DNA from 3 places in the Mesorhizobium sp. P2_F5 genome. Region 3 is predicted to be linked to each of the others. Evidence: predicted binding sites of a transcription regulator. Region 3 holds the regulator's gene; each other region holds the start of a gene.
The links. The regulator LexA, encoded in region 3, represses DNA repair genes until DNA is damaged. The targets are predictions, from matches to a motif close to TGTTCNNNNTGTGTTCNG.
Positions count from the first base shown of each region.

Region 1: a site for LexA is predicted at 2,901-2,918, ahead of AC1DYO_RS19045 (ImuA family protein). Genes of this name have one in related genera too.
Region 2: a site for LexA is predicted at 3,761-3,778, ahead of dinB (DNA polymerase IV). Genes of this name have one in related genera too.

Region 1 is NZ_JBFUEY010000013.1:101,792-108,016, reverse strand. It holds gene AC1DYO_RS19065 (DUF4153 domain-containing protein) at 1-630, opposite strand, end outside; gene AC1DYO_RS19060 (HpcH/HpaI aldolase/citrate lyase family protein) at 977-1,858, shown strand; gene AC1DYO_RS19055 (DUF1737 domain-containing protein) at 1,902-2,108, shown strand; gene AC1DYO_RS19050 (metallopeptidase family protein) at 2,335-2,757, opposite strand; gene AC1DYO_RS19045 (ImuA family protein) at 2,941-3,975, shown strand; gene AC1DYO_RS19040 (DUF6504 family protein) at 3,893-5,395, shown strand; gene AC1DYO_RS19035 (error-prone DNA polymerase) at 5,392-6,225, shown strand, end outside.
Region 2 is NZ_JBFUEY010000024.1:60,586-66,810, reverse strand. It holds gene AC1DYO_RS26890 (type I secretion system permease/ATPase) at 1-745, shown strand, start outside; gene AC1DYO_RS26885 (HlyD family type I secretion periplasmic adaptor subunit) at 757-2,052, shown strand; gene AC1DYO_RS26880 (excalibur calcium-binding domain-containing protein) at 2,194-2,457, shown strand; gene dinB (DNA polymerase IV) at 2,461-3,702, opposite strand; gene AC1DYO_RS26870 (hypothetical protein) at 3,932-4,168, shown strand; gene AC1DYO_RS26865 (hypothetical protein) at 4,636-5,403, shown strand; gene AC1DYO_RS26860 (hypothetical protein) at 5,598-6,005, shown strand.
Region 3 is NZ_JBFUEY010000018.1:118,978-125,202, forward strand. It holds gene gltX (glutamate--tRNA ligase) at 1-273, opposite strand, end outside; gene AC1DYO_RS22730 (ComEC/Rec2 family competence protein) at 396-2,852, shown strand; gene lexA (transcriptional repressor LexA) at 2,846-3,607, opposite strand; gene AC1DYO_RS22740 (GntR family transcriptional regulator) at 3,821-4,600, opposite strand; gene kynU (kynureninase) at 4,767-6,014, shown strand; gene kynA (tryptophan 2,3-dioxygenase) at 6,104-6,225, opposite strand, start outside.

The DNA of each region.
Region 1 (6,225 bases), on a different contig from region 3:
GCGCGGCCGCAGGAAAGCCCAGACGCCAGCGAGCACGAACAGCCAGAAGACGATCCGCGCAAGCTGGATGAGATCGAGCAGCTTCATCAGGTCGATCAGCGACAGCCAGTAATCGATGACCGGATTGGCGGCGCCGAACAAAAGCAGGAACACTGCGCCCAGCGTCACCGGCATGACCCAGACGATGACTGACGCCAGGCGGATGCGGCGGCCGCCAAGCCGGCGCACCGTGCGACGCCAGCGGAAGAAGTCGCTGATAAGGCGCAGCGGCGCCGCCAGCAGGAACAGCGCGATCTGGCCGGCAATGCGGGCGATGCGGTGCTGCAGCCGTCCTGCCAGGGACAGCGCAAACACCACCAGCGCTACAAGCGCGATCGCGACCGACAGCGGGCTGACATTCTCGGCCAGCGGCAGCAGCGCGACGAACAGGCCGGCCGGCCTGAGCCATGGCTTGGTGGAATTCAGGGCGGCAGGATGCACGGCGACGACCGCACCGGCGACCATGATGGCAAACAGCAGGACGGTGATGCCAGCCGGCTGGTCATAGAAGAAAAAATCCGCCAGCGCGACGAGCAGGACGGCGATGCCGAAGCGGCTGCAAAAGGTCGGCGTATGAAAGGACGACGTCATGCGCGGACTTTCCTGATGGGCTGGATCCGGCCGACGGGCGGGCGGATAAAGGGAGCAGGCTTGCCTCAGGGCAAGGGTGGGCCTCCGGGCAAGGACGGGCCTCCGGCCGCGGCGGATCGGCAAGCCACCAGCTTTCGCTGCGCAGCCGATAAGGCAGGGACCAACGGTGGGTGCTTCGCTGTTGCATGCCGCTGTTGTCGCGGGCTCGCATGGAGGCGCCGGGGCGGAGCGGAGGAGGTTTTCCGCAGAGATGTGCAGTTTTCGTGCAGGAGTCAGCGCCAGTTCCTGCGATTAGCCTAGCCCGCGCGCCCTTGCCTCACTCGCGCCCAGACGGCATAGATCGGCCATGACAAACGAACCCTACCGCCCACGCCGCTCGGTGCTTTACGTCCCGGCCTCCAACGACAAGGCGCTGGCCAAGATCGCAGCGCTGGCCTGCGATGCCGTCATCATCGATCTCGAAGACGCCGTCGCGCCCGCCGACAAGGTCGCGGCGCGCGAAAAATTGGCTGGCATTTTCGCCAGCCGGCCGAAGCGGCGCTGCGAGATGGTGGTGCGCGTCAACGCGCTGTCCAGCGAATGGGGCGACGATGATCTGCTGGCCGCGGCAAAATTCGAGCCCGACGGCATCCTGTTGTCCAAGGTCGCCACACCGCGCGACATTCTGGAAGTCGGTGACGTGCTCGACGACAATTTTGCTCCCGACAGCGTCAAACTCTGGGCAATGATCGAGACGCCAAAGGCCATGCTCAACATCGGCGCCATCGCCGAGCTCGGCCGCGACCCGGCCTCGCGTCTCAATTGTTTCGTTGCCGGAACGAACGATCTGATCAAGGAGACCGGCATTCTGGCGACGCCCGACCGGCGCTATCTCGTGCCCTGGCTGATGCAGATGGTGCTGGCCGCGCGCGCCGGCGGCATCGACATGCTCGACGGTGTCTCCAACGATTTTCGCGATCCTGACGCGTTTGCGCGCGAATGCACGGAAGCCGCCGCCATGGGCTTCGACGGCAAGACGCTGATCCACCCGGCCCAGGTCGACGCCGCCAACCATGCCTTTGCGCCCGCGCCCGAAGCCATGGCCGAGGCGCGCGCGGTGAGCGATGCTTTCGCCTTGCCGGAAAACGCCGGCAAGGGCGTGATTGCGCTGAACGGCAGGATGGTCGAGCGGCTGCATCTGGCGCAGGCCGAAAAACTGCTGGCGAAAGCCGCCGCCATCGGCGCATGATTGCCTAAGCCGGCTAGCAAGAACTCACGACAGGACTAAAACCATGAAACTCTACCGCTTTCTGTCCGCTCCCGACGATTCCACCTTCTGTCACAAGGTGACGGCGGCGCTGAACAAGGGCTGGCATTTGTTCGGCTCGCCGACCTACGCCTATGACAAGAAGACCAAGTCGATGCGCTGCGGCCAGGCAGTGGTAAAGGACGTCGACGGCCACGAATACGGGCCGGACACCAAGCTGAGCGACTGGTAGGCTTTGCCGGCACCGACGCAGGCTGTGTCGAGATTCAGGTCAGGTCGAGTCGAGAATGGCTGATACCGAGAACCGGAGCGGAGCGTACTTGAAGTACGTGAGCACCGGCCTACGCCGGCCGTAGCCTTAACTGCCGCAACCACTCATGCAGGCTTCGGCCGGCGAAGTCCGGAAGCGCAGGTATCTGCCGTTCGCAAGCGAGCCTCACCTGAATATCGACGCAGCCTTACTCGGCCGCCTCTTCGAGCTTCTCCATATCGTCGTCCGACAGGCCGAAATGGTGGCCGATCTCGTGGATCAGCACATGGGTGACGATGTCGCCCAGCGTCTCTTCGTTCTCGGCCCAGTAGTCGAGGATGGCGCGGCGGTACAGCGTGATGCGGTTGGGGCCTTCGCCGGTCTGCGGGTTCCAGCGCTCGGCGATGCCGCGGCCCTCGAACAGGCCGAGCAGGTCGAACGGCGTCTCCAGCGACAGATCGTCCATGATCTCGTCGGTCGGGAACTCGGCGATCTGGATGACGATCTCGCCGGTCAGCTTGCGAAAATCGTCCGGCAGATGCGCATAGGCCTCCAGCGCCAGGAACTCCATTTCCTCGATCGAGGGCGAGAGTTCGTCGTGCCAGGTGCGGGTCTTGTAGATGCGGGCCATGCTTTAGTCCTTTGATCCCGGCATATAGGCTTTCCCTCGGGAATCGGCAAATGAGCGCGGCTGTCGTCCGTCTTCTCGATTCGCGGACAGGAATAAATTCCGCATGACTCCGCTTGACTCTTCCGGCACCCTCTGGAATCTATAGGAACATAACAGGAACAATTGTGAGAGAAACTGACCGTCATGGCGACATCAGCCGTGGCGCGGGAGACTGTTTTTGCCCTGCGCCGCCAGATCGCGAAGATCGAGGGAACGCTGCCCGAGCGCTTGGCCGCGCCGGCTGGCGAGCGGTCTCGCGCGCGTGCTGACGGCAACGCGCCCGATCTCGATGTCGCCCCTGATATCACCATTATCCGGCGTGGCCTTGCCGTTGCTTCGCCGGATGCCTTCCTGCCCACCGGCGTCGAGCGCCTCGATGCCGCGCTGAGCGGCGGCCTGCCGAAAGCCGCCCTGAGCGAAATCCACGGCCTTGAGACCCGCAATGCCGGGGCCGTCGCCGGCTTTGTGCTGTCGCTGGTCAGCCTGATCCTCAAGGGGCAGGCCCTGCCGGTGCTGTGGATCGGCACGTCGGAGATTTTTCGCGAGGCCGGCTTCCCCTATGCCAGGGGATTGCAGGGCCTGTTCGGCATCGCGCCGGAGCAATTGCTGTTTTCCGAGGCGCCGAAACTCACCGATGCGCTGTGGGTGGCCGAGGAGGCCGCGAAGATGACCGCGCTCGCCGCAGTCATTCTCGAAATCCGCGGCAGCCCGCAGCGGCTCGACCTCACCGCAACGCGCCGGTTGCACGCCCGCGCCCAAAGCGCCGGCCGGCCGGTGTTCCTGCTGCGCCAGGCCGGCGAGGCCGAACCGACCGCCGCCCCGGTGCGTCTCATCGTGTCGGCCGCACCCGCAACATCGCGCCGGACCATCGCCGGGCCGCTCGCCGGCTCGATCGGCCACCCTGCCTTCACCGTCAGCATCGGCAAGAGCCGCACGGCTCTGCCCGGACAATTCACACTGGAGTGGAACCCCGATGAGCACCGTTTCGAAGAGAGAAGGCCAGAGAATTCTGTCGCTGTGGTTCCCGCATCTCGGGGCGGAGCGGATCCTGCGCCAGCGCCTGGGACGGTCGTGGCGTTCCCGGCCGTCGGATCATTTGCCGCCATCCCACCCACCGCTGGTAATCAGCCATCGCGACCGCAACGCCCAGCGCATATCGGCCCTCGACGAGCGGGCTGAGGCGCTGCACCTGAAGCGCGGAATGGGCATTGCCGACGCGCGCGCCATGCATCCCTCGATCGACATTGTCGAGGCCGATCCGGAAGCCGATCGCCGGCTGCTCGAAGGCCTCGCCGACTGGTGCGATCGCTACACGCCGCTGGTGGCGCTCGACGGCGCCGACGGGCTTTATCTCGACGTCACCGGCTGCACGCATCTGTTCGGCGGCGAACGCGCCATGCTGGACGACATTCTTGCGCGTTTTTTCCAGCAGGGTTTCGATGTCCGCGCCGGGCTTGCCGCGACGCCGGGCGCGGCCTGGGCGGCGGCGCGCTTCTGCGGCGATCGCATTGTTCCCTCCGGCGAGGAGGAAGCGCTGCTCTCCCCCTTGCCGCTGGCAGCACTGCGCATCGAGCCTGATATCCGCGCCAGCCTGGAAAGTGTGGGCCTGCGCACCGCGGGCGCCGTCATGGCCGCGCCGCGCGCCCCGCTCGCCCGCCGCTTCGGCGCCAGCTTGCTGTTGCGCCTCGACCAGGCGCTCGGCCGCCTCGACGAGGCGGTTTCGCCGCGCCTGCCGGTGGCGCCGCTTTCGGTCGAACGCCATCTCGCCGAACCGGTCGTGCTCACCGCCGAGATCGAGCGGCTGGTGGAAATGCTGGCGGTGACCTTGAAGGTCGATCTCGAACGCCGCGGCGAAGGCGCCCGGATGCTGGCGCTGCTGTTGTTTCGCGTCGACGGCGCCGTCAGCCGCATCGCTGTCGGCACCTCGCGGCCCCTGCGCGAACCGAAGCTGATCCAGCGCCTGTTCCACGAGCGGCTAACAGCGCTCGAACAGGACATCGATGCCGGCTACGGTTTCGATCTGGTGCGGCTTTCCGTGCTGGCCGCCGCCGCCTTCGACATGCAGCAGGCCGATCTTGCCGGCGAGACCGAGGATGACGGCGCCGACATTGCGCTGTTTGCCGACCGCATCCGCGCCCGGCTCGGCGACAATGCTGTGCTGAAAGCGGTCGCCGTCGAAAGCCATCTGCCGGAGCGCGCCGTCGCCACTATCCCCTTCTCCGAGGCGCCGCAACGGACCACGCCACCGAAAAAGCCGGACCGGAAAGACGCACCGCCCGCAACCATCTTCCCGCCGGAGCGGCCGATCCGGCTGTTCCGTTCGCCCGAGCCGATCGAAGTGCCGGCGACCGAAATGCCGGAGGGGCCGCCGCTGCACTTCCGCTGGCGGCGCGCGCTCTACCGGGTCACGCGTGTGGAGGGACCCGAACGCATCGCCGCCGAATGGTGGCATGAAGCCGTGAGCGACCCGGTCACATCGACTCGTGACTATTTCCGCATCGAGGATGCCGACGGCCGCCGCTACTGGCTCTACCGGCAAGGCCTTTACGGCAACCCGCAGGTGCCGCCACGCTGGTTCATGCATGGGGTCTTCGCATGAACGCATTGACCGTCATCCCCTATGCCGAGTTCGGCATCCAGTCGAACTTCTCCTTCCTGCGCGGCGCCTCCAAACCGGAGGAGTTGGTCGTGGCGGCCAAGCTCATGGGATTCTCCGCGATTGGCCTTGCCGATCGCAACACCGTGGCCGGCGTCGTACGCGCTTGGCAGCAGGCCAAGGCGGAAACTTTCTCTTATCACCCCGGCTGTCGGCTGGTGTTCGAAGACGGTACGCCTGACATCCTCGCCTATCCGCAGGACCGCAAGGGCTGGGGACATCTCTGCCGCATGCTCACCCAAGCCAATCTGCGCGACGAAACCGAAAAGGGCGCCACTCTTCTCCAACGCAGCGACCTGCTCGAATGGGGGGACCTGATGTCGTTGGCAATCCTGCCTGATCTGACGGCGGGCGCTAGCGACGGGCTGGCCCTGCTGCACCAGCTGAAGGATCGTTTCGGCAGGAATCTGCGACTAGGCGTTGCGCCGGACTATCGCGGCAATGACCGCTTTCGCATCGAGCAGGCGGCCGCCATGGCCGACGCCGCCGACGTAGCGCTGATGGCGACCAACGATGTGCTTTATCACAGCGCCGAGCGGCGTCCGTTGCAAGATGTGCTCACCGCGATCCGCCTCAACACGCCCGTTGCCGAGGTGGGACTGCAACTGGCAGTCAACGCCGAACGCCACCTGAAGCCGCCGCTGGAAATGGCCAGGCTTTTCCGGCGCCATCCGCATGCTCTGGCCGAGACGCTGCGCTTTGCCGGCGAGCTCAGCTTCTCGCTTGGCGATCTCCAGTACAATTATCCAGACGAGCCGACGGAATCTGGCCTC
Region 2 (6,225 bases), on a different contig from region 3:
CGGCACGCAGCGGCCGCTGGTGCATGACGCCAGTTTTGCCCTTGAGGCGGGACACGCCGTCGGCGTCATCGGCCAGAGCGGTTCGGGCAAGTCGACGCTGGTCAGGGCGCTCGTCGGGGCCTGGCAGCCCGCTGCCGGCAGGATCCGCCTCGACGGCGCCGACCTCGACCAGTGGTCGGCGGAGGATCGTGGCCGCTTCATCGGTTACCTGCCGCAGGACGTGGAGCTGTTTGCCGGCACGGTCGCCGAGAACATCGCGCGTTTCGAGCCCGATGCCGATCCCGCCGCGATCATTGCCGCGGCCAACGCCGCCGGCGCGCATGATCTCATCGTCGGTTTCCGCGACGGCTACGAAACCCAGATCGGCGAGCTCGGCGAGGCCGTGTCGGCGGGCCAGCGCCAGCGCATCGCGCTGGCCCGTGCGCTCTATCGCGATCCTTTCCTGGTCGTGCTCGATGAACCGAATTCAAACCTCGATGCCGAAGGTGAGCAGGCGCTCCTGCAGGCGATCATGGGGGTGCGGAAGCGCGGCGGCATGGTCGTGCTGGTGGCACACCGGCCGAGCGCGCTCGCCACGGTCGATTTCATCCTCGCCATGAACCAGGGTCGCGTCCAGGCTTTCGGCCTCAAGGATGACGTTCTGGCCAAGCTGTTCCCGCGGCCGCAGCCACCGATGGTCGCCGTGCCACGTCTCAGGCTCGCCACCGAAGAGCCGACGCCTGGCGCGGTGGCGGCAGGCGAATGAAGGGAGGAACGATGCTGAGCTCCTCCCACCAATCCATTCGACGCTATATGCGTTTCGGTCTCGTCGCGGTCGCGCTGCTGGTTGGCGGTGTCGGCGGCTGGGCATCGCTGACCCGCATTTCCGGAGCGGTCATCGCCCCCGGCGTCCTCGTCGTCGATTCCCACGTCAAGGACGTGCAGCATTCGACCGGAGGCATCGTCGGCGAGATCGCCGTGCGCGACGGCGACCGCGTCAAGCACGGTGCGCTGCTCGTGCGCCTCGACCCCACCATGCCGGCAGCCAACCTTGCCGTGGTGACCAAGTCGCTGGACCAGCTGTCGGCGCGCGAGGCGCGCCTCGAGGCCGAGCGCGAGGGCGCCGACACCATCGCCTTCCCTAGGGATGTTCTCGATCGCCGCGACGACCCGGCGATCGCCGAGATCATTGCCGGCGAGGAGCAGGTCTTCGAGACGGGGCGGGCGTCCCGGTCCGGCCAGAAGAGCCAGTTGCAGGAGCGCATCCTCCAGCTGCAGAAGGAGATCGTGGGGAACACGGGCCAGGCTGACGCCAAGTCGAAAGAAATCACGCTCGTCGAGGAGGAATTGGCCAGCATACGTCAGCTGTGGAAAAAGCGGCTGATTTCCATCGACCGCCTGACGGCCATGGAGCGCGAGTCGGCGCGGCTCGACGGCGAGCGCAGCCAGCTGATAGCGGCCCAGGCGCAGGCCCAGGGCAAGATTGCCGAGATCAATTTGCAGATCATCCAGATCGATCTCGAACTCAACACCGACGTCAACAAGGAGTTGCGCGATATCGACGCCAAGGTTGGCGAACTGACGGAGCGCAAGATCGCCGCCGAGGACCAGCTCAAGCGCATCGACATTCGTGCGCCGCAGGACGGCGTCGTTCAGCAGTCCATCGTCCATACCATCGGCGGTGTCATCACCCCCGGCCAGACAATCATGCAGATCGTGCCCGACAGCGACAGCCTGACCGTCGAGGCCAAGATCGCGCCGAGCGACATCGACCAGCTATGGGTCGGCCAGCCGGCCGCACTGCGCTTCTCGGCCTTCAACCAGCGCACCACGCCGCAGATCAACGGCACGGTCGAGCGCACCTCGCCGGACACGACCACCGACCAGCGCACCGGCATCAGCTACTACACCGTGCGCATCGCGACCACGAGCGCGGAAGTGGCTCGCCTTGGCGAGATCAAGCTGGTTCCGGGCATGCCGGTCGAATCCTTCATCAAGACCGCCGACCGGACCGTGATCTCCTACCTCGTCAAGCCGCTGCAAGACCAGATCAACCGCGCCTTCAGGGAGTGAGGCCCCAAGGCGTGCCAAGAGGGGGCGTGCCAAGAAGGAGCGTGCCAAGAAGGGGGCGTGCCAAGGATGATGCTCCTGCCGTTCGTGCGTTGGCCAATGCATCGCCGCCATGGCAGGTCGGGCAGGTTGAGATGGCTGGCCATGCTGGCCCCGTTCATCCTGTTGTTCGGCTACATCGTCTACGGCTTTCTGGGCGTCCGGTTCGACTCGCCATGGGCCGTGCTCAGGCACCTTGCGGCATTTCCGAACTGTAGCGCTGCGCGTGCCGTCGGCCTGGCCCCTGCGCATGTGGGAGAACCGGGCTACTGGCCGACGCACGACGCCGACCATGACGGCATAGCTTGTGAGCCTTGGCATGGGGCAAGCGGCGTCAAGGTGCATCGCTATTGGCGCACCGGCCGATAGTTCTCACAGCTCCTTTTCCGCCAGTTCGCGGAAGGCGTCGGGAACCGAGCGCCGGGCCTCCAGCGCCACCGCGCCATAGCCGACCGCCTCTCTGCCAAAGCGCTGGCGGATCTTGTCGATGGCGCGGTCGGCGCCAAAGCGCGCCAGGCCCTTTTTGCTGCCGGGCCGCTGCTTCTCGTCATCGAGCCCGAGCGGCAGTTCCAGCTGCAGCTCGGCACTTTCTTCCAGTTGCGACACCGAGATCGCCAGCAGTGAGATGGTCTTTTCCCGCGGGTTGGCGGCCAGCACGCCGCGCACCAGTTCCTCGGCGATTTCGGCCAGCATCGCGGTCGCCGAAATCGGCTGCTCGAGCGTCAGCGAGCGCGTGACAGCGTGCAGATCGGCGAAACGCACCCGCACTGTCACCGTGCGGCCGGGCCGCGATTTTGCCCTGAGGCGGCTGGCGACCCGGTCTGCCAGATGCAGCAGCACAGGTCCGAAGATACGGGCCTCGGCAGGCCGCTTGCCAAGTGCCGACTGCGCACCGGCGGAATGCGATCGACGGTGGGTTTCGAGTTTTCGCGGGTCGCGGTTCCACGCCAGTGACGCCAGCTTTTCGCCGGCGGCAGGCCCGAGCAGCCGGCGCAGCGCGCCGCTATGCGTCTTTGCCAGCTGGCCGATGGTCTCGATGCCGATCTCGGCCAGCCGCGCTTTGGTCGCCGGGCCGACGCCCCACATCAACCCGACAGGCAGATCGTGCAGGAAGGCGAGCTCCGTTGCCGGATCGACCACCACCATCCCGTCGGGTTTTGCCACTTGCGAGGCGATCTTGGCCAGATGCTTGGTGCGCGCCACGCCGATCGAGATCGGCAGCCCGAGTTCCGCCCGCACACGCCGCCGCACCTTGGCGGCGATCTCGGCCGGCGACCCGAACAGATGCGTGCAGCCGGCGACATCGGCAAAGGCCTCGTCGATGGAGATGCGCTCGACCAGCGGCGTGAAATCGTCGAGCACTTTGATCGCGGCGTCGCCCAGCCTCTGGTACTCGCCGAAATTTCCGCCGACAAAGATCAACTGCGGGCAAAGCTTCCGCGCGCGTCGTCCCGGCATCCCGCCGCGCACGCCAAAAACCCTGGCCTCGTAGGAAGCGGCAAGCACGACACCACCGCCGACGGCAATCGGCTTGCCCCTGAGCGACGGGTCGAGCAACTGCTCGACCGAGGCATAGAAGGCGTCGAGATCCGCATGCAGGATGGTGGGTTCCATCCCGGCCGTTCCTTTGGGCGTTGCAGCATTAGCCGCGTCTGTTGCTAGGGGTAGTTTTGCGAACAAATAGAGAACAAACAGGGTCCGCTGTCAAGCGCGGCGCTTACCTCCAGTGAGTTTGCTGGAGACCGGCAGTAGATTTGATCTGCCTTGCCGCCGGGCGCAGGGAACATTGTCTCTCGCCGCGGCGTTGATTGTCTCGATGGGACACTGTTTCGTGGAGGCCGGTATGGGCCAGTTCGAGATGATCGACCTCGTCAGCGTCATTGACGCCTGCACGAGCGATCGCGTTGCCGGGCACTGCGTGTCGATGGCCAAGGCGGTAGAAGAGTTGCGGGTGCTGACCGGCGATTTCGTGTCGCCGGACGAGGCGGTGGCCAATGCGCTGTCTGCGGTGGCGCTGAGGCGCGGCTGCGCGGTGCTGTTCGACGAACAGCCGGGCGCTGATATCCTGCTGATGCCATAGGCCCAATGCCGCAAGCGGTTGAGAAGGCCGTCCTTCCCGGGCGACCAATCGACCATCACCGATGCTCCGAACGCCTGCTTTTCTGGCGCTCAATACATCCGCCTCGAAGGCGGCTCTGCCGGCAGCTCGATCACCAAGTTGGTTGCTGGGTCATGTCGAATCCGTACTCGACACCAGTTCGACAAATTACGCGACGACGGTCATGGTTGCGACCTAAGTATCACAGCAATTAGGCCTAAGGTCTGATCAGTATAGGGCGTCAGTCGCGCAAAGGGCCGGTTCGCTCGGCGATTTTCACATTTGTGTTTATATTTCAATTATTTACAAGATTTTTCCCGGCCCTTTGCAGCCCGATTATCGCGTATCGCAACCACATTTATCTAAAGTTTACTCCATCGAATTAGCAAATTCTCATATGGCGCTGCTATAGCGAGTCGGCGGAGGTGGCTATCCCCCGAGGAGGTATCATGACATCCCGAAAAACTCTTTTGGCGGCGCTTGCCGCGTTTGCGCTCCTGGCCTCTCCGGCCTTGGCCGGTGCTGGTGGTAACGGTAACGGTGGTGGCCACGGCCATGGCGGCGGCAACGGTGGCGGCAACGGCAATGGCGGCGGCAACGGCAATAGCGGCAAATCCGGCAATAGCGCTTCGCATGGCAAGTCGGCATCGGCTCACGCCGGAAAGAAGGCCTCGACTGATGACGAGGCCACCGTCGATGACGTCGAGGTCGCCGCGACGCCCAAGGATAAGAACATCCACGCCAAGCTTGGCCGGCTGAACTCGCTGCAACGCAACATCAACGCCTATTTGAACTCCAAGAGCAAGAAGTTCGCCGGCGTTCAGGCTTATGTGACGGCGTCGGCAGTTGCCAAGAACGCCCAAGCCGCGCTTGCCGACGCAAAGGCGGCGCTGACGGCGGCCGAGGACGCGGTGCCCGCCCAGCAGGCGCTGTTCGACGCGGCGAATGCCATTACGCCTGCAACGCCCGAGGTGGCGGCGGCCCAGGCCGCAGCGATCGCGGATCTGGAGGCCGCGGTCACGGATGCTCAAGCGGCGGTTGACGCGGCGCAGACGGCTGCCGACGCCGCCACTCTCGGCATCCCATCGCTTGATGACGCACTCGCCGATATGGCCAACAAGCCGGTCGACCCCGAAGTCACCGACTGGGCCAACGGTGTGCTTGCCGACAAGATCGACCAAATGGCCGCCAAGCTGGCCCCTGCGCCAACGCCATAAAGCCGATCGCGGCTGAAACGGCCAATCGAACGTCCAAGCCGCCGGGTCTCGCCCCGGCGGCTTTTTTGACGGTACGACGGAACTGCCAATATCAAGGGAAAAGCGTTACTAACCCCAAGTAAGGCATGGCAAATCTCCGCTCCCGAGTGTAGCCTTCGCAATATTGGGGTAAACGGCATCGGGGAGAAAACGACATGCCTAGGGTTTCGGAACTTTTCTTTAAAACCGCCATCGTGTTCCTCATATTGGGGATCGCGGCCGGCCTGCAGATGGCGATCTCGGGCGACCACAGCGCCTTCCCGGCGCATGCGCATATCAATCTGCTGGGCTGGGTGACGAGCGCCATCTTCGGCGGTTATTACGCGCTCAATCCACAAAAGGCGGCGCGTCGCATCGCCATGATCCACTACTGGCTCTATACGGTTGGCGTGGTGATCATGCTGCCAGCACTCTATGTGATGCTGCAGGGAAATCCGGCGTTTGAGCCTGTCGTTGCCGGTGGCTCGCTGATTGTCGCCGCTGCCGTTCTGATCTTTGCTTTCGTGGTGTTCTCACCCGAAACGGCGCGCTCGGCCGCAGCCGTACCGTCAGCCTCTCGCTGACTGTCAGCGCAAGGTGATTGAAGTCTGATCCGCGTCGCCAATAGCGACGGGGGTTGGTTTGGCCTGGTGGCCGCAGCCGGTGGTTGCGGCGCCTAGTCGCCGGTTCGGGCTGCCCGCCTTCCCGTATTATTTCGTGACCATTTTACGCTGGAACCTTCCCTGGTACCGCGCGTTGCCGCGACTGTATTCGTGCTGCCTTATAAATAGGCAGCAATGGGTG
Region 3 (6,225 bases):
CAGTTCCTCGGCCACCTCGCGGTGGCGCGGCGCACGCTCGAACTGCGAGACGGCCTCGCCATCCCAGGACAGGCCGAGCCAGGTCAGCCCATCCAGAATGGCCTGGGTTGCCGCGGCGCTGGAACGTTCGCGGTCGGTATCCTCGATGCGCAGCGCCATCGTGCCGTCGGTGTGCTTGGCGTACAGCCAGTTGAACAGCGCCGTGCGCGCGCCACCGATATGCAGATAGCCGGTGGGCGAGGGGGCAAAACGGGTGACCACCCTGTTGGACATGGCAATTTTGTTGGACATGGCAATTCTCGGGCAAAGCTGGAAAGTGGGGCGTGATCGCGCGGACTTTCGCGCTTTGCGCGTTCATGTAGCATAGGAGGTCTGGGGCGCAAGGGGCAGACCCGATGGCTGGACGTGGCCGGGGCACGGATCAAGGCGAGGGCGCTGCGACAAGCGTCAACGAACGCTCCCTGTTTGCCGACAGCCCCAATGCCGAGCCGATCCCCGTCGCGCTGCCCGAGACGCGACCTGGCCTCCGGCCTTTGTCTCCGGATGATGCCACGCCGGTGCCGGTCGTCGCACCGGGATCTGCTGTCCGTCTGCGCAAACTGCTTCGCCGTTCGTCATGGCCTGCAATCCGCCGCAGCCTTGCCGTGGCCGCCGGTACGGAACTCGACCGCGGTGTTGCCTTCCTGCTGGTGCCGGTTTTCCTGGCGGCCGGCGTCATTGCCTATTTCTCGCTGGCCAGTGAGCCGGGCTTTGCCCAGCCAATCGCCATTGTGGTGCTGACGACATGCTGTGCTGTTGTCACGCGGTCGTGGCCGAGGGCGCATCTGTGCTTTATGGCCGCGATGCTGTGCGCGCTCGGCGTCGTTGCCGCCAAGGTCGAGACCTGGCGCGCCGGAACGCAGATGCTTGGCTCCGAGATCCAGACAAGGCTGACCGGGCGCGTCGTCAGCTTGGAGGAGATGGAGAACGGCCGCGTGAGGCTGACGCTCGACGTGATTTCGACCGCTCGCCCCAAGCTGCGCTACGCGCCGGAGCGGGTCAGGCTCTCGGCGCGCACTGTTCCCGCCGATATGACCGCCGGCTCCCTGATCACCGGCTATGCCAGGCTGTTGCCGCCGACCGGTCCGGTGCGGCCGGAGAGCTATGATTTCTCCTTCGACAGCTATTTCACCGGCATCGGCGGCAGCGGCTTCTTTCTCGGCAATCCCAAAACCATCGTCGCGCAGGGACCGCCACCGCCGACCGCACGGCTCTCTTCGGCGATCGAGAATGCGCGCGAGAGTATTGCCGACCACGTCCGCAGCAAAATCGGCGGCGCCGAAGGCGAGATTGCCGCGGCGCTCATTGTCGGCGTGCGCGCCGGCATCCCGGATGAGGTCAACGAGGCGATGCGGCGCACCGGCATCTACCACATCATCTCCATTTCGGGCCTGCACATGGCGCTGGTTGCCGGCACCATCATGGCGTTGCTGCGGGGCGCCTTTGCGCTGTTTCCGGATTTCTCCTCGCGCCGGCCGGTGAAGAAATATGCGGCCGCCGCAGCGCTTGTCTCCATCGCTGCCTATCTCGTCATTTCAGGCATCGTGGTTGCCGCCGAGCGCAGCTTCATCATGCTGGCGGTCATGCTTGTCGCGGTGTTGTTTGATCGCGCGGCGCTCACCATGCGCAATCTGGCGATCTCGGCCATCGCCGTCATCCTGGTGTCGCCGCATGAAGTGGTCGGCCCCAGCTTCCAGATGTCGTTTGCCGCAACCGCCGCGCTTGTCGGCGCCTATGCCGGCTGGGCCGACTATCGCGCCGACAAGGTGAGACCGCCGCCGGCGAAACGCTCCTTTGTCAGCTTCCTGTCGCGAAAATTCCTGCTGGCCATGGGCGGTCTCGCCATGACCTCGATTATCGCTGGCAGTGCTACCTTGCTGTTTGCCATCTGGCATTTTCAGCGCGTGTCGCCGCTCAGCCTGCTCGCCAATCTCACTGTGATGCCGATCGTGTCGTTGATCGTCATGCCCTTTGCCGTGCTTAGCGCGCTGGCCATGCCATTCGGCGCCGACGGGCCATTCCTATATGTGATGGGCAAGGGCCTGACGGCGATGATCGCCATATCGGCCTGGATTTCCGAGCGCTCGCCGGTCGATGCCGTCGGGCTGATCTCCATCCGCTCGGTGCTGCTAGTGGCGGTCGCCCTCGTTATCGCCACCATGGCGACTACCTGGCTCCGGCTCGCAGCCGTGCCTTTCGCACTGGCCGGCCTGTTGACGGTGCCGCAGGTGCGCACGCCTGACGTGCTCATTTCCGAAGATGCGCATCTGGTGGCCATGCCGATCGGCGGCGGCGAGCTCGCTCTCAATCGCGAACGCTCGAACGAATTCACCACCGACAATTGGAAACGCGCACTGAGAGCCGAAACCATTATCCCGCCTGAGATTTTCGAGGCAACAGATACGCGGTTCGATCTCGATCCGCTCGACTTGCCGCCAGGCGCGCCCTTCTATTGCAGGGGCGATCTCTGCATTGCGCGGCATCCATCCGGCGCCATCATCGCGCTGGCGAAGGATCGCAACGCGGCTCGGCCGGCTTGTGCTTTTGCGAGCCTGATCGTCATCGACGATGCCGCCGCCTACAATCCGTGCCGCGACCCGCTGGTGCTGGTCGTGACGAAGAAACAGCTTGCACGCAACGGGAGTGCCGCCGTCTTCTTCGATCCACAATCGGCCGCGACAGCGCCAACGATCCGCTTTGCCGTCGACAAGCCGTATCGCCCCTGGCACGAGCAACGCCGCTTCTCACGCGAAGCGCGTGGTCTGCCGCCTTACAAGCAGCGCGAAAAGTACAAACCTGAGCCGGCTCAGTAGCGCCGGATCAACCCGACCAGCTTGCCCTGCACCTTGACCCGGTCCGGACCGAAGATGCGGGTCTCATAGGCCGGGTTGGCGGCTTCCAGCGCGATCGAGGCGCCCTTGCGGCGGAAGCGTTTCAGCGTCGCTTCCTCCTCGTCGACCAGCGCCACGATGATCTCGCCGGGGCTCGCCGTGTCGGCATTGCGGATGATGACCGTATCGCCGTCGAAAATGCCGGCCTCGATCATCGAGTCGCCCTTGACCTCGAGCGCGTAGTGTTCGCCGCCCATGATCATATCCGGCGGCACCGAGATCGAATGCGTCTGGTGCTGGATGGCGTCGATCGGCACACCGGCGGCGATGCGTCCCATCACCGGGATCGACACCGCGGAAACCGCATCGTCATTGCCGGCAGACATCGAACGCGACGACGAGCCCGGCTTGATCTGGCGGCCGAGACCGCCTTGCCCCACACCGCCTTGGCCGCCTTGTCCGAGACTGCCCTGGATGACGCTTGGCGAAAACTTCCTCGCCGCATTGAGGCCGGGCGCGATCGAGTCGGGCAGCCGCAGCACTTCCAGCGCGCGCGCCCTGTTCGGCAGCCGGCGAATGAAACCGCGCTCCTCGAGAGCCGTGATCAGGCGGTGAATGCCGGACTTCGAAGCGAGGTCGAGCGCCTCCTTCATCTCGTCGAAAGACGGCGGGATTCCGCTCTCCTTCAGGCGTTCATGGATGAACATCAGAAGTTCATGTTGCTTGCGCGTCAGCATCGCGGCCCCCACGGGTTCTGAAACCAGAATCGGAAAAAACAAACCCAGAACAAACACTATCTGTTCCAGTTGTGTTCCGCAACCATTTAAAGTTTAATGAATGTGTTGACGTTTTGTTCAGCATACGTCGGCGCGCGGCAGGCAGCCTGCGCTCGTTTGCCGGCAACGGTGTTGAACGAAGCCAAAGCGCTGAGGGTCGCGCCATCGGCTAGTTCACGCGTTGCCCGATCGCCGCTTCTTTTTCGGGTGCGGTTGCGCCGCATCAACCGCGCCGCCCGGCTCACTCTGGGCATAGACCTGCAGCGTGTAGCCGATGTGAACGGTCATCAGTGTTTTCGCGCGTTCGGCGTCGCGATCAAGGGCTGCTTCCATCAGTGCGGTGTGGTGTTCGATCGCCACGGCGTCGCGCAGGGCCTCCATGGCCTTCTGGTGTCCATCCTTGCGGCCGGCAGCCGCGCGCAGCGTCGGGGCCAGTCCCAGAAAGCGGTGATGGCGATGCAATTGGTCGGAGATCGTCGCATTGAAGCGCAGAAGCCAGCTGGATGTCGCGGCACTGAGCAGCGCCGCATGGAAGGCATCATGTTTTTCGTACCATGCATCGACGGTGTCATCCGAGGGATCGTCGAGAACGGACCCGCACCGTGAGAGACGATAATGGGTGGCAACGATCGCGTCTTCCCACTGACGGTCGCCCTTCTCGATCGATTCCACCAGCAAGGGCAGTTCGACCACCCGCCGTGCGCGCGCCAAGTCCTCGAGCTCCGCCCGAGAGACGGGAGCGACCGCAAACCCACGGTTGCTGATGGCCGTCACAAGCCGTTCGGCCTCCAGCCGCGACAGCGCCTCGCGCAGCGGCGTCCAGCCGATACCGTAGGTGCCGCGCAGCGTGCTCAGCTTCAACGGCGCGGCAGGCGCCAGCCGGGTCGCAAGAATATCGCGCCTGAGCAGCCGATAGGCCGCTTCCGTCTTCGAGGACTGCTCGTCATCCAGCATCGTGACCAATCCGACAGATTGCTCGGCTGATGATTATATATCAAAGCCTTTCATTGCGTAAATTATATATAATGTTTGACAGCTTCCGGAGGACCGCTCAAGATCGCCGGCATGTTTGGGCGGGCAGGCTCCGCCGAGTGCGTTTGTCCACGGAGGGCACCGGATCATGAGCATGACACCCGATCTCGCTGCAATCGAAGCGATGGATGCCGCTGATCCGCTGCGCTCGATGCGTGAACGCTTTGTCTTGCCGGAGGGCGTGATCTATCTCGACGGCAATTCGCTGGGCGCCGCGTCACCAGCCGTCTTCAGCGAACTGCAGCAGGCCGCGACGCGGGAATGGGCGCAGGATCTCATTCGCGCCTGGAACACCGCAGGCTGGTTCAACATGCCGGTGGAACTCGGAGATCAGCTCGGACGACTGATCGGTGCGGCCAACGGGCAGACGGTGGTCTGCGACACAACCTCGATCAACATCTACAAGCTGCTGCACGCCGCGCTCGGCATGCGGCCGGATCGGTCGGTCATCGTTGCCGAGGGCGACAGTTTTCCGACCGACCTCTATATGGCCGAAGGCGTGGCCTCGACCCGGCCGGGAACGCGGCTGCGGCTGGAGGGCGTCGACGCGACGGCAATCGAGGAGCTGATCGACGACAGAGTTGCCGTCATCCTGGTCAACCACGTCAACTACAAATCCGGCCAGTTGCGCGACATGGCGGCGCTGACGCGCAAAGCGCATGACGCCGGCGCGCTGATCATCTGGGATCTCTGCCACACCGCCGGCGCCTTGCCGGTCGAACTTGACCGTGCCAATGCCGATTTCGCCGTCGGCTGCACCTACAAATACCTCAATGGCGGCCCGGGCTCGCCGGCGTTCATCTACGCTGCCGCGCGCCACCATGGCGATGTCCACCAGCCGCTCAGCGGCTGGTGGGGCCATGCGCGGCCCTTTGCCTTCGAACAGGGCTTTGCCGTCGGCAGCGGCATCCGCCGCTTTCTGTGCGGAACGCAGCCGGTGCTGTCGATGCGGGCGCTCAAGGGCGCGCTCGATATCTGGAACGATGTCGACATGGCGGCGGTGCGCAAAAAGAGCATCGCGCTGACCGACCTGTTTATCCAGCTCGTCGAAGCCAGATGCGGCGCCTATGGGCTTGAACTGGAAAGTCCTCGCGACGGCAGCCAGCGTGGCAGCCAGGTGTCGTTCCTCCACCCGCACGGTTATCAGGTGATGCGCGCACTGATCGAACGCGGCGTGATCGGCGATTTCCGGGCGCCGTCGACCATCCGTTTCGGCTTCACGCCGCTCTATGTCGGTTACGGCGACGTCTGGCAGGCGGTCGAAGTGCTGGAGGATATTCTGCGCACCGGCGCCTGGCAGGACGCCCGCTTCGCGGTGAAGACCGCGGTTACCTGAAGCCGGCGCAATTCCAGGAAAAGTGTGACGTGGTTTTCCGGGGAAAAGCGCATAGCGCTTTCCCTTGGGAGTTGCGCCAAACAAAGAGCTCAGAGCCGGGTGCGAACCGTCCAGAGCTCCGGAAACAGCACGACCTCCAGCATCTTCTTCAGGTAGGAGGCGCCTGAGGTGCCGCCGGTGCCACGCTTCAAACCGATGATGCGCTCGACCG